Regions from separate parts of the Endozoicomonas sp. Mp262 genome, predicted to be linked through region 2. Evidence: predicted binding sites of a transcription regulator. Region 2 holds the regulator's gene; each other region holds the start of a gene.

Region 1 (4,290 bases), 1.2 Mb from region 2:
TGATTGCTCAAGTTTTATCGGGAAAAACTCATTTTTAGACGGACTCTCAACAGAAACGCTAGGCTGTTGATCACTCTCTGAAAGATATGCCAGCAAATTTTGAGTGGTTGTATCATCCTGCCACTCTTCACCGCTCAATGAAATAGAATCATCTAAATACTCAGTAGAGAGTGATAAATAATCATCCATTATCCACTCTGCGAAAATCTGATTTTCTTCTTCCCAGGAAAATCCATGTGATTTTTCAAATTCAACCTCCTTTTTAACTACTTCTATTGATAAAGCAAATTGTGAAAAGAAACAAAAAAAAACAAAAAGAACCTAAAAAGCAACATGGTCTAAGCCTTTTAAAGTAGAAAAAATAACTATTCATCCAAATAAAAGACTATAGCAGATAAAAAAGGTTTCTAAGGGTTAAATAAAAAACGTTTCAACTTATCCCGAAAAATACCAGTACACTATAAGGACTCATTTTTCCTGGCTTTCTACTATTCTCTTTTTGCAACTGTTTTTTTACGAGAAACAGCGCCCTTTCGCTTTCTAAATTTTTCCTTTACAGGTGGCAAGTTCCGAACTGTTGGCATGCCATTAGTCATTGCTGTTGCCAATAAAGTCCTTAGTTCATGATCCAGATTAATCATAAACGTGTTATAGCTTCCTTTACGCTCAACAATGCTGTCCAGGAATGACTCCCAGCTAGCGGTCATATCTGGCTGGCTGACTTTTTCCGGTAAGGCTTCAATCAGGGCTTTCCCTGTGGCAGTGGCATGAATATTTCGCCCTTCACGGGTAAGAAACTTGCGGGAGAATAACAGCTCAATAATTCCAGCCCTGGTGGCCTCTGTTCCCAGCCCATCGGTTTCCCTGAGTACTTTACGAATGGCCGGGTCTTTCACAAAGCGGGCAATACCGGTCATGGCAGAGAGCAGTGTTGCATCGGTAAAGGGTCGAGGTGGCTGGGTTTCCCGTTCTTTTAATTCTGCATCGATACAGTTCAGCTGTTCCCCTTTCTTAACCGATGGTAATCGTGGCAGATCCAGCTGATCTTTTCTCTCCTGTTGTTGATAGAGTATTTTCCACCCATCATCCACCACCTGGCGATTACTGGCCTGAAATAGCCCCCCTTCAATACGTACCTGGATTCGTCGTGTTTGATACCTGTGGTCTGGATAAAATTGGGCAATATATTGCCTGGCAATAAGCCCGTAAACCTGTTGCTCCGCCCGACTTATTTTATCAATGGCGCTGCGTCTGGATGTGGGAATAATCCCATGATGAGCGCCTACTTTTGCATCGTTCCAGGCCCGTCCTGGTTTATCGGGTGTGGCATTATCTACGGCTTTTGCCCATTGATGATCATTATTGCGGATAGCAGCCAGAACCTCAGGTGCCTGTTGAAAGTGTTCTTTTGGCAAATACCGGCAATCCGAGCGGGGATAGGTAATCATTTTCTTTTCATAGAGTTTCTGGCAGCTTTCCAGAACCTGCCCTGCACTCATACGGTATTGCCGTGCTGCATCAATTTGAAGCGTCGACAGGGAATAAGGCAGAGGAGGTAGCTCTTTACCGGGCTTGTCCTCCGCTAAAACCACCTCCCCGGTTTTCCCTTTAATTCGGTCTATGACGTTTTCGGCAAGACGACGATCCAATACCCGTCCTTCCTCATCCATCCACGGCTGGCATGATTCACTGGGAAGCCACCGGGCCTTGAAAGATTCTTTTTGCCCGGTTTCCAGCACCGCAAAGACTTCAAAATAGGGTTTAGCCTGAAAGTGCGCTATTTCCTGATCTCTTCGAGCCACCAGTCCCAGTATGGGGGTCTGCACTCGCCCTACTGACAGCAACCCGTTATATCCTTCCCTACGTCCTAACAGAGTAAAAGCCCGGGTCAAATTGATGCCGTATATCCAGTCCGCTCTTGACCGAGCCAGGGCGGACACCGATAGAGGCACATAATCATTGTTGGATTTCAGTCTTGCCAAGGCCTTTTTGACAGCCTGAGGGTTCAGGTCATTAATCAACAGTCGTCGTACTTCCTTACGACGGACCGAAGACAATTTAAGAAATTCCAGAACTTCATCCACCAGTAACTGTCCCTCCCGGTCAGGGTCACCGGCATGGACAATGATTTCAGCCCGCTTCAGCAGTTTTTTAATAACGGTTAACTGGTTCCTGCTGCTTTTTCGGGGTTGCAATAGCCACTGACTGGGAATGATGGGTAAATGTTCAAGGCGCCACTGTTTGAAGGCCGGGTCATAGGCATCAGGCTCAGCCTGTTCTAATAGATGACCTATGCACCAGGTGACATAATCACCACCTGCCGTTTCAATATAGCCATTATGCTTTTTGTGGGGTCTGGGCAGTACATCAGCAATCGCCCTTCCAAGACTCGGTTTTTCAGCAATAATCAGTCGCATACAGGGTCACGGTAAACTGTATAAATAACCAGTCAATAATAATCAAAGAGCATAGTCCGAAACAATATTTACTCAAATATTGGCATGGGTTGATGGGGTATTGGTTGAGCATATGGTCAAATCTCAACAGCCTTAAGCCTTGCTTAATTTAACGCCGCTTAACTGTCCTGATTTCAATATGCCGCACATAGCTCAATATGCTAGTCTGGATTAATAATTAGCAAATCAAAGCGCTATGGATTACCTGACCAAAATCACCTGTGACCGCCCGAAACCCAGCTCAGTTAAAACCCATCGTAATCTGGTTGAAGAGACCGAAAGTGACCGTGGGCGAATTATTCAGTCAGCGGCCATCAGGCGGCTACAGCAGAAAACCCAGGTGTATCCGCTGGAAACCAATGCGGCAGTGCGCAGCCGTTTGACTCACTCCCTTGAAGTACAGCAAACCGGACGCTATCTCTCCAGAACCATTCTGGCTAAATTTCAGGCAGCTGATGCGCTGGAAATACATGGTCTGGCCAGTATTGAAACCGCCTTTACCAATCTGGTAGAAATGGCCTGCCTGATGCACGATGTGGGTAACCCGCCTTTTGGTCATTTTGGAGAAGAAACCATCAGCTGCTGGATGGCTGAACATGCGGCAGAGTGTCACAGGAAGTCCCTGAAAGGGAAGGATGGGCACACTTCATTATTTCGAGAAACCCTGCTGCCAGACCTCTGTGTTTTTGAAGGCAATGCCCAGGGCCTGCGAATTATTCATACGCTTCAGGAGTTAAACCTGACGTATTCACAAATAGCAGCCCTGATGAAGTACACCCGGCCACCCTATCAGCCTCGACCAGGAAAACATCAGCCGTTCCACTATCATCAAAAGAAACCCGGGTTTTACTACAGTGAGGAACCCCTTGTCAGACAATTATGGCAATCCCTCAATATAGCTGAAGGCTGTCGTTTTCCACTGGTCTATATTATGGAAGCGGCCGATGATATTGCCTATTGTATTGCTGACCTTGAAGATGCTGTGGATAAGGGCATACTGTCATTCCGGGAATTACAATACCGTCTTAAGGAAGTCTGGCAAGAATTTAGTGGCAATGATAATACCTATCTTCTCGACATTATTAAGGAAGCCAGGTCGGATGCCGGATCCCAAACCTTTATTATCCGCTTAAGAACCCGGCTGGTGAGGGATCTGGTGGATTATGCCTCTTCCCGTTATCTGGAAAATCATCAGGCCATTTATAACGGCACCCTGGACGAACCTCTCATTGATGGTGGCTCCAGTCAACATTTGGCACTAAAGACTCTAAAAACAGTGGCAATCCGTCATATTTTTAACAATCGGGAAAAAGAAACTCCGGAGTTGCGGGGATACTCAGCCCTCACTGGACTAATGAATATATATCGGCCTCTGCTGGAACTGCCAAGAAAGCAGTTTGAAGCCATTGCCTATCAAGATGATGGTGGGTTGTTCATTCAGCAACGGCTTTATCATCGGCTATCCCGGAAGTATAAAGCGGCCTATTGCTCTGCGGTGCAGCAAGCTGAACAAACAGTAACATCTGAGAATCTGAATAATGATCTGGAATGGTACTATCGAGCAAGACTTATTATCGACTATATCAGTGGTATGACCGATCATTTTGTAGTGGCTGAGTTCCAGAGTCTTTCTGCAATATAATATCAATGACTGCTTCTGGCTATATGTAAATTTCACTTTCTATGCCCTTAACGGGCATAGCTTTCTTCACTGATCGAATAAAAAATTAAAATAAAGATTTGGTACTTTTCTTTTTTTAAACTAGCTTTCCAATTATTAAAAAAAACAATCAAAAAACCCTTTAACAAATAAATCAGAATCAATGAAAAAAAA
Region 2 (4,290 bases):
CACCGGTTTTATTATTTAGAATGCCATAAGCAATAGTAAAATAAAGCATATTTTCGGCAGTTGTCTGAAACCGGTCATTCAAGCTCGCCAGCACCTGACCTGGCGTTGCCAGCTGATACCCGGAGGAACCCTCAATCTTTCTTCGGTGCAGTGAGCCATTCCCTGTTTCCGACAGAATATTGTTCAGTGTGAATGAAAACAGGGCGGAAGGAATACCATGACCGGCAACATCCAGCTGATAAAAATAAATATGTTCATCATCAAGGGCCTGGTAACCAAACATATCACCGCCCAGATGTTTACTTGGCTTGAAAAACCAGTCAAATGCAGCGTCTTTTATTTTAGCCGGTTGGGTTAATAGCCCCTCCTGCGTTTTGGCCGCAGACTCAAGGTCTTTCTCTATAGTGGTAATAGCGCCGGACAACTCTTTATTTTTTTCTTCCAGCGCACGCTCCAGTTCAATAATGCGAATACCGGCCTTTAAACGGGCATCGAGTTCATCAAAATTGACCGGCTTGCTTAAGAAGTCATCAGCACCCTTATTAATACCCTCTACAACTGCTTTACTTTCAGTTTTCCCGGTTAGCAAAATAAAATAAAGATAACGCCCAAAATCATTTTCACGGATAGACTGGCATAGCTGAATACCATCCATTTCCGGCATCATCCAGTCACTGATCACAATTCGCACTTCAGGGTGAGCTTTTAACACTTCCAAAGCTTGAACACCATCTTCAGCTTCGAGAACCTGGTGCCCTTTCTTTTTTAGAATCACCGATAGCATCAAGCGTTGATCTCTGGCGTCTTCAACGATAAGTATGTTCATAGCGGACTAGATTATTCCATCCATGGGGCAGATTTATTGTTTACCTATAAGATTGAATATAGCTGGTCACACTATTTATGCACCCTTATCTCTACCAGGGTAATCGGGTCAACTATTTCACTCAACCATTCCTGAAGAGTCCTGCCACGGCTTCTTGCTCGTTTAATAATATGAACATCGCGGCCTTACAGAGATAACATAGATTTTGGATATCACCGTCAATAACCACTCCAACCGATTTTTAATTTATATAAATATCCCATTGTAAAATCACAATAAATACTTATTTTCAGCCGGAAACAATATCGATGAGAGTTCCTACAGCTACCTGCTCAAACAAATCAATCACATCCTTATTGCGCATGCGAATGCAGCCCTTTGATTCCGGCCTGCCCATGGGAGAACTATCCGGGGTGCCATGAATATAAATATACCGCCGCATACTGTCCACTGACCCGAGACGATTAACACCCACCTCTTTGCCGCTTAACCATAGGATACGTGTCAATATCCAGTCTTTTCGTTCAGGTTGAAGGATAGCCAGTTCCGGTGAATAAATCTCACCGGTCCACCTGCGACCGACAAACACCGCACACTCCGGTGCACCCCTGCCAATTTTCGCCCTGATAACATGCTTTCCAAGGGGAGTCTGTCCACTGCCTTCCTGCTGACCTACACCATTTAATCCCGTGGATACCGGGTAACTGATCATCCGGCCATCGTCCCCATGCAAGTGCAATTGCTGTTGCGATATATTAACCGAAATAAACACAGGCTCTCCTATGGCACCCTGTTATGCAGGAATCAATCAGGTATGGGCCCTGAGTCCCGCTGCCATAAACGGCACCATTTTTCGAAGAATGGCTTCAAGGTCATCATTCATACCATAATCACTTTGTGCGATAGCCCTGAGGGCATTGGCTCCGGACATGGTAAAAACCGTTGATCCCAAAATAAAATTAACCCGCCAGAACATATCGCCGGCAAGAAGGTGAGGGCACATTCCCACCAACAGTTTGAAATAGCGCTGGAAAACATCACCATAGGCTTCGTTAAGATACCGCTTAAGATGCCCCTGGGCTTCACTGTATGCCAGACCTATTAAACGCATAAAGACCGAAAGGTCATCGCCACTTCGAGGTTCAACAGCCATAATCTGATCCACCAGCAGATGCAATGCCGCTTCCAGGTCAGAATCCCTGCCCGTCCCACCGAAATCATCCAGCGCCTTGGCCATGTTCTCCGCAAAGGGATCCAGATAACGGGAGAATACCGCCTGAATCAACGCTTTTTTTGAGCCAAAATGGTAATTCACTGCAGCAAGGTTAACATTAGCCTTGCTGGTAATTGATCGTAATGATGTTTCCGAAAATCCCTGTTCAGCAAAAAGTAGTTCCGCCGCGTCCAGAATCCGCTCTACTGTTAACGAGTGTGACATGCGTTCAAAATGACCAATGACCCAAACAAATGTTTAAAACATAAGTTTGAAACCTGTCTGTGTCAAGATCGCTTGAATCCCTACAAATACTGGATATAATCACAGTAACTGTATAAAAACACAGAGTATCATGATCAAACTCACTAGACGCCAGTCTGAAATCCTGTCGCTGATAAAAAGCCATATTGAAGATACCGGATTTCCACCAACCCGTGCTGAAATAGCCAAAATCCTGGGCTTCCGCTCCCCCAATGCTGCTGAAGAGCATCTTCGGGCACTGGCCCGTAAAGGTGCCATTGAAATAAGTCCGGGAACATCACGGGGTATCAGAATTCCGTCCTTACCTTCCGGGCTTCCGATTATTGGCCAGGTCGCTGCAGGCAGCCCGGTATTGGCTGAAGAACATATTGAAAGTCACTTATTACTCAATCCGGCTTTTTTTTCTCCAAAAGCGGATTTTCTGCTCCGTGTTAAAGGCATGAGCATGAAAGATGTCGGAATACTTGATGGCGACTTGTTAGCAGTTCATAAAACCCATGAAGCGCGCAATGGCCAAATTGTCGTGGCAAGAATTGATAATGAAGTCACGGTCAAGCGCTTTGAAAAGAGGAAAAACAAAGTCTATCTCCACCCTGAAAACAATGAATTCGAAACACTTGAAATTGATTCCAATGAAAGTCAGTTTGCCATTGAAGGACTGAGCGTCGGAGTCATTCGAAATTAAAACAAGAGGGCTATTGACTTCTATGCTCAGGAAACAGCATTTCCCATAAGCCATTAAGTCCCGGAAAGCCAAATACCCACCAAGGCTTGCCGGACACTTAATTCAGTCCCGCAGAAGAGATAAGGATATTGTCAAGCTCAGTGCAATACCCTTTTTTCAGGAACCTCTGCCACGTTACCCTGAGATTCTCCCTGACGGCTCACCTCATTGATCCCTGCATCAAACATCACTTTAGCCACTTCAAGGTGGGCGCCTTGCAGGAAGGATTTTGCTTCTTCAGAAAACGTTAACGTCAGAAGCGGCTCTTCATCATCACTCCGTCTCAGAACGATTTCACCATCAGATAACTCAACAATCTCCAAAAATGCAGCCGCCATAACAACATAACCTACTGATTTATAACATTGGGTCGCATTGTGCAGGAAGGTTTGCATTCTTTCAAGAAAGCCGTCTATTGCGGAAAATCAGTCAGTGGTTCAAAGATCGGGGCGTGAGAAAAGCAAGAGCGGTTATTCCCTTTGCCCCCCCAACGACTGCCGGGTATTACCATTCAAAACTATAATTTCTGGCATAAGCCACCAGTTCAGACAGAGAATCCATAACATCCCGGGCACTTTCACCAGCAGGTAGCACATCCGGCGTTAAATCCTTCAGGAATATTTCGCTGGTTTTGGCCGTAGAGGGCACCATGGCCTGACGCAGTGCACTATTCTCATCAGCGGAATTAATGAGCTGTAAAAAGCCGGATTGATGCTCAAGCTGCCTGATATAGTCAAGCTCTGACGAATGCTGGCCACTCTCCTGAACCAGTGACACAGCCTCATTCAAATCAAAAGGTAGCACCTTGACATTCACCTGGTAACTTTCAAGCACTTCTGCCAATAAGGACCGGTAAGCCGTAGCCAGACTGATAATACTGGCCTCACGAAAAACCTGAACCTCACCACCCTCACTGGCCTCCCATGCCTTCAGATAGGTTCTGGCATGATACAGCATTTTATTGGTGACCCGTTGCCACTGGCCTGACATAGCTAAATCCCCATAGCCTGACCCGATTCCCGCTTATCTCGGCTACTGACTATCCAGTCAGCAGTGAGATAAGCCAGGAAAAGGGCATTTCGACACATTACCGGTTACGCTTTCTTGGAAGCAGCCTTGCTTTTCTTCTTGGTGTTTTTCTCCAGCCACCGCCCTTCCTCAAAGGTGGCACTCCATCCAGTGGCCTTGCCATCAACCTCACTCATTACATATTGCTGCTTGGTTTTACGGCTAAAACGAATAACGGCAGGATTACCTTCAGGG
Region 3 (4,290 bases), 750 kb from region 2:
TACGGCCTTCACTGCCGATTTCCGAGCACACCATAATTTGCGCACCGTACTCTTCGTCAGCAAACCAGGCCGCTGCCCGGTCACGCTCAATAATGCTCATGTTTTCATGGAAAACAGCCGTTGGAATGCCGGACAGAATCCGCATGGCATCCTCAAGGTCGAGCGCTGTATTGGCGTGGGCACAGATTACCAGAACTTTTTGCTTTTTCAGTAGCTTGACCAGATTGATCAGCCACTCGACCCGGGGGTCGACTTTCCACCAGGGATCCATATCATCAACTTTGATATGAGTCTGATAGGCAAGCTCAGGGTATACGTTGTGCTTTATAGAGGGCGCTTCCAGTTCCGCTTCCTCTTCCAGGGCAATCTGGTACAGCTCTGGCAGAGCCTGAGGATAGCCCTGGGCAACCCTTCCCGGAAAACCGCCCACAGAGTTACGGGTATTTCTGAATAAGACCCGTCCTGTGCCATGACGGTCGAGAAGCTGACGAAGCAGCTGCTCTTTGGCATTGACCTTGCCTGTGGGTGAACCCTGCTCATAGGTATCAATAACCGGTTTGCACGCTTCTCCCAAGAAGCTCAGAAGATGCTGCTTGGCCTGTTCCGATAACTGGTCATGATCCAGCAGATCCTGAACAGCATTGGCTACGGGTTCATAGGAGCTTTCTTCTTCCTGGAATGTTGCCAGATTATGGAAACGGTCAGGGTCTAACAGTCTCAAGCGAGCAAAGTGGCTTTCAATACCCATTTGCTCAGGTGTGGCTGTCAGCAGAAGCAAGCCCGGAATCTGGTTAGCCAGTCGCTCGATACAGAGGTATTCATTGCTGGCTTCCTGTTCAGACCACACCAGGTGATGGGCCTCGTCAACGATCATCAGATCCCAGTCTGCCTCCAGGGCCTGTTGCAAACGACGTTCATCCTTGCACAGGAAATCAAGGCTACAGAGTATCAGTTGTTCGCTGAGGAAAGGGTTGTCATCACTGATGGTGCGACAGCGTTCCTCGTCAAAAAGACTGAAGTGCAGGTTAAAACGCCGGAGCATCTCAACCAGCCACTGGTGCTGAAGACTTTCAGGAACCACAATCAGGGTTCGCCCTGCACGACCACTGATAAGCTGTTGATGGAGGATTAATCCTGCCTCAATGGTTTTACCCATACCCACTTCGTCCGCCAGCATCACCCTTGGCGCATAGCGGGCAGATACTTCTCTGGCGATATGGAGCTGATGGGGAATCAGACTTGTTCTGGGACCCACAAGGCCACGAACAGCCGATTGTCGCAGCCGATGATTGTGCAACAGGGTTTTATAGCGCAGGGAGTAATTGCTGTTCTGGTCAATTTGACCGGCCAGCATTCTGTCCTGGGGCTTGTTAAAACGAATAAAATTACCGAGATCGGTTTCAGGCAGCTCTTTGGGCTGGCCATCATCCAATACACCTAAATATGTCAGAATATTTGCATGTTCGATCACTTCGGTGACTGTCATGACCCAGCCTTCATGACTTTCTACTTTATCACCGGGGTTGAACTGCACCCGGGTTAGGGGGCAGTTGTTGATGGAATATAGCCGCGTTTCTCCAGTTGCGGGAAACAGGAGGGTAACCATACGGCCGTCTAGGGTGAGTACGGTACCCAACCCTTGTTCAGTTTCTGTGTCGCTGATCCAGCGTTGTCCAGGAACGAAACTCGTCATGCGTGACTACTGACCTTGCCAGACAAAAGGGCGCTATATTAGCGGAATTCCCTGAAATTGCACTACAGGGAAGACCGAAATCTTAAGTTCTGTGGATTATAGCGGGATTGGTCTGTGGAGGGTATGGTTAGTGTTACTTGTTTTGTTTGAACTTTAGGGGGGAATAGGGAATGGTAAATGGGGAATAGTAGTTCGTACTATTTCTCTATTCCCCATATTTTTCTATCAGTTCCAGTATGTCGGTTTTTTAGACTTGCTGGTGCAAGGGATTAGGCAGCTACTGGCTTGACAGGAGAAGTGGTTTCTTCAGCTTCCTTTTCTTCCCCGATGGTCAGGATAAGGTCAGGCTTGCCTTTGAAGGCTTTGGCCAGGGTTTCCTTGTTTCGGGCAAGTAGCAAACCGATTTCCTCGGCCAGCTTTTCCTCGATGGTCAGGTTAGATTCCAGCAGGCTGGACAGGTTGTCTGCCAGCTCCAGCATCTTATCGTGTTCTTCAGCCGCTTTTTTATCGGTAAACATGCTTCCGTCCCGGTCTACTCGCCACATGGGGGTGATGGACATTGCCCTCTCCTGATAAGGTTTTGGGTTTTATAAGGTACTGTATAAAAAAACAGTATTTTAGTCTGGAATCCGTCATAGAATAAAGTGCTTTGTAGTTATTTGTTCTATCAACAATGCCAAACAGTGAATAAGTCCGCCAGCCATAAAAGACCAGCGGGTTGTTCTCACCTCGTTCCCAGCGTCCCGAGGGTGTCGCAAAAGTATGCTTTGTTTTAACCACAAAGATACAGAGGCACAAAGTTTTCTTGTTTTGTCCCTTATCAGGAGCAAAAATGATAAAAAAAAACGCTTTTCTCTGTGTCTTTGTGTCTCCGTGGTTAATAAAAATAACTTTTGCGACAACCTCTCCCTGTTGGGAATGCATACGGATGTTCCAACTTATATCAGACCTACTGCATGAGGAGGTATGCATTCCCAGGCAGGAGCCTGGGAACGAGTCTAAGGAGTCTTTTGGGGAGTGCCATCTTCAGAGCGTGGAAACGTGCCTTTTGGAATTTCACGACACTATCGAAATAGTATGAGTTGCTATTCCCATTCCCCATTCCCCGATACAGTCAGTGACGTTTCCCTGAAGCTCGCCTGGTGTTTCTCTGAGAAGGCCGTTTTTTGGAAAAATCAGGTTTTTGAGTTTGCCATTCGGAGCCTTCGGTTTTGCGGGCCGTTTTTTTGTAGATTTTTGGACGAGCTGGCTGTTTAGCTGCCCGCTCGGAGGGCGTCTTTACATAAGCCTTCGCGGGCTCAAGATCAACCAGTGCTGCCAGCTCATCAATGTGTGGTTTGCCCAGCTCTTGCCACTGACCTACACGCAACCCCTCTGGCATAATGGTGCTGCCAAAGCGAACCCGTTTCAGTCGGCTTACGGTGAGTTCCTGGGATTCCCAGAGACGGCGTACTTCACGGTTACGTCCCTCAAGAATACAGACATGGAACCAGTGGTTTATACCAGAGCCACCGGAATCAACAATATCGGTAAAGCGGGCCGGGCCATCCTCCAGCTCTACACCATCGTAAAGGCGCTTTACTTTTTCAGGGGTCACATTACCCATGACCCGTACCGCATATTCCCGTTCAATGGTATGGGATGGATGCATTAACCGGCTGGCCAGTTCGCCGTCATTGGTGAACAGTAAGAGGCCGGAAGTATTCAGGTCCAGTCGTCCAATGGCGATCCAGCGTTCGCCTTTGAGTTTTGGTAGTCTGTTGAAAACCGTAGGACGGCCTTCGGGATCAGAACGGGTGCAAACCTCACCTTCAGGCTTGTTATAGGCAATAACCCTGCGGATACCTGAGGTATAGGCCTCCAGTTTTACGGGCCTGCCGTCCACAGCAATGGTGTCACGGGGTGTTGCCCGGTCACCCAGCTGGGCAACCTGATTGTTAACAGTAATGCGGCCATTACTGATCCAGCGTTCCATTTCCCGACGGGAACCCAGACCTGCGCCTGCCAGTATTTTCTGGAGTTTTTCACCTTGTGGCTGGGGAGGAGTAGAGGGGATAGTTATTTCAGTGCTCATGAATACAGGCTACCAGGTGGCATTGCCACCGTGAGGGTCAAAAGAACGGGCAATTATAATACCAATTGCAGCGATTGGTATTATTCTCTTTCCTGAATAGGGGTGGAAGGGGCTGTTTCCGGAGGTGTTTCTTCGGTATCCGGCATTTCTGGTTCTGGAGACTCCTCCAGAGCCAGCTCCTCTACCTTTTGTTTTTTAATCAGGTCATCAAAGTTTTCCGGAAGGTCTGCTTCCATTTCATCCAGTTCAGCAAACAGTGTTTCCGCGGAAATTTCATCACTTTCTGTGGTTTCTTCAGCCTCAGCGGCTGGAGTCTCTTCCTGATCAATGGTTTCCAGCATATCTACCTGCTGGTTTTCCAGTGCCTTGGCGGCTTCTTCCAGATCCTTGATTTCTGACAGGGAGGGTAGCTCATTGAGGTTTTCCAGATTAAAGTAATCCAGAAACTGGCGGGTGGTGGCGAACATGGCGGGGCGCCCGGGAACGTCCCGGTGACCAACCACCCGAACCCATTCCCGTTCCT

Evidence for each region. The regulator LexA, encoded in region 2, represses DNA repair genes until DNA is damaged. The targets are predictions, from matches to a motif close to TACTGTNTANNTANACAGTA.
Region 1: the regulator LexA is predicted to act here: its motif matches at 2,432-2,451, upstream of MJ595_RS12700 (DNA topoisomerase III).
Region 3: the regulator LexA is predicted to act here: its motif matches at 2,289-2,308, upstream of MJ595_RS14555 (YebG family protein).

Annotation. Positions count from the first base shown of each region.
Region 1 covers NZ_CP092489.1:2,872,666-2,876,955, forward strand. Annotated here, with positions in the region: gene MJ595_RS12695 (E2F family transcription factor) at 1-189, opposite strand, end outside; gene MJ595_RS12700 (DNA topoisomerase III) at 489-2,417, opposite strand; gene dgt (dGTPase) at 2,653-4,098, shown strand; gene MJ595_RS12710 (phosphatase PAP2 family protein) at 4,280-4,290, shown strand, end outside.
Region 2 covers NZ_CP092489.1:4,065,790-4,070,079, forward strand. Annotated here, with positions in the region: gene MJ595_RS17815 (SpoIIE family protein phosphatase) at 1-826, opposite strand, end outside; gene MJ595_RS17820 (L,D-transpeptidase) at 1,116-1,598, opposite strand; partial or broken gene MJ595_RS17825 (TetR family transcriptional regulator) at 1,644-2,264, opposite strand; gene lexA (transcriptional repressor LexA) at 2,398-2,988, shown strand; gene MJ595_RS17835 (hypothetical protein) at 3,126-3,365, opposite strand; gene MJ595_RS17840 (hypothetical protein) at 3,532-4,017, opposite strand; gene topA (type I DNA topoisomerase) at 4,122-4,290, opposite strand, start outside.
Region 3 covers NZ_CP092489.1:3,318,242-3,322,531, forward strand. Annotated here, with positions in the region: gene rapA (RNA polymerase-associated protein RapA) at 1-1,693, opposite strand, end outside; gene MJ595_RS14555 (YebG family protein) at 1,963-2,253, opposite strand; gene rluB (23S rRNA pseudouridine(2605) synthase RluB) at 2,808-3,767, opposite strand; gene scpB (SMC-Scp complex subunit ScpB) at 3,848-4,290, opposite strand, start outside.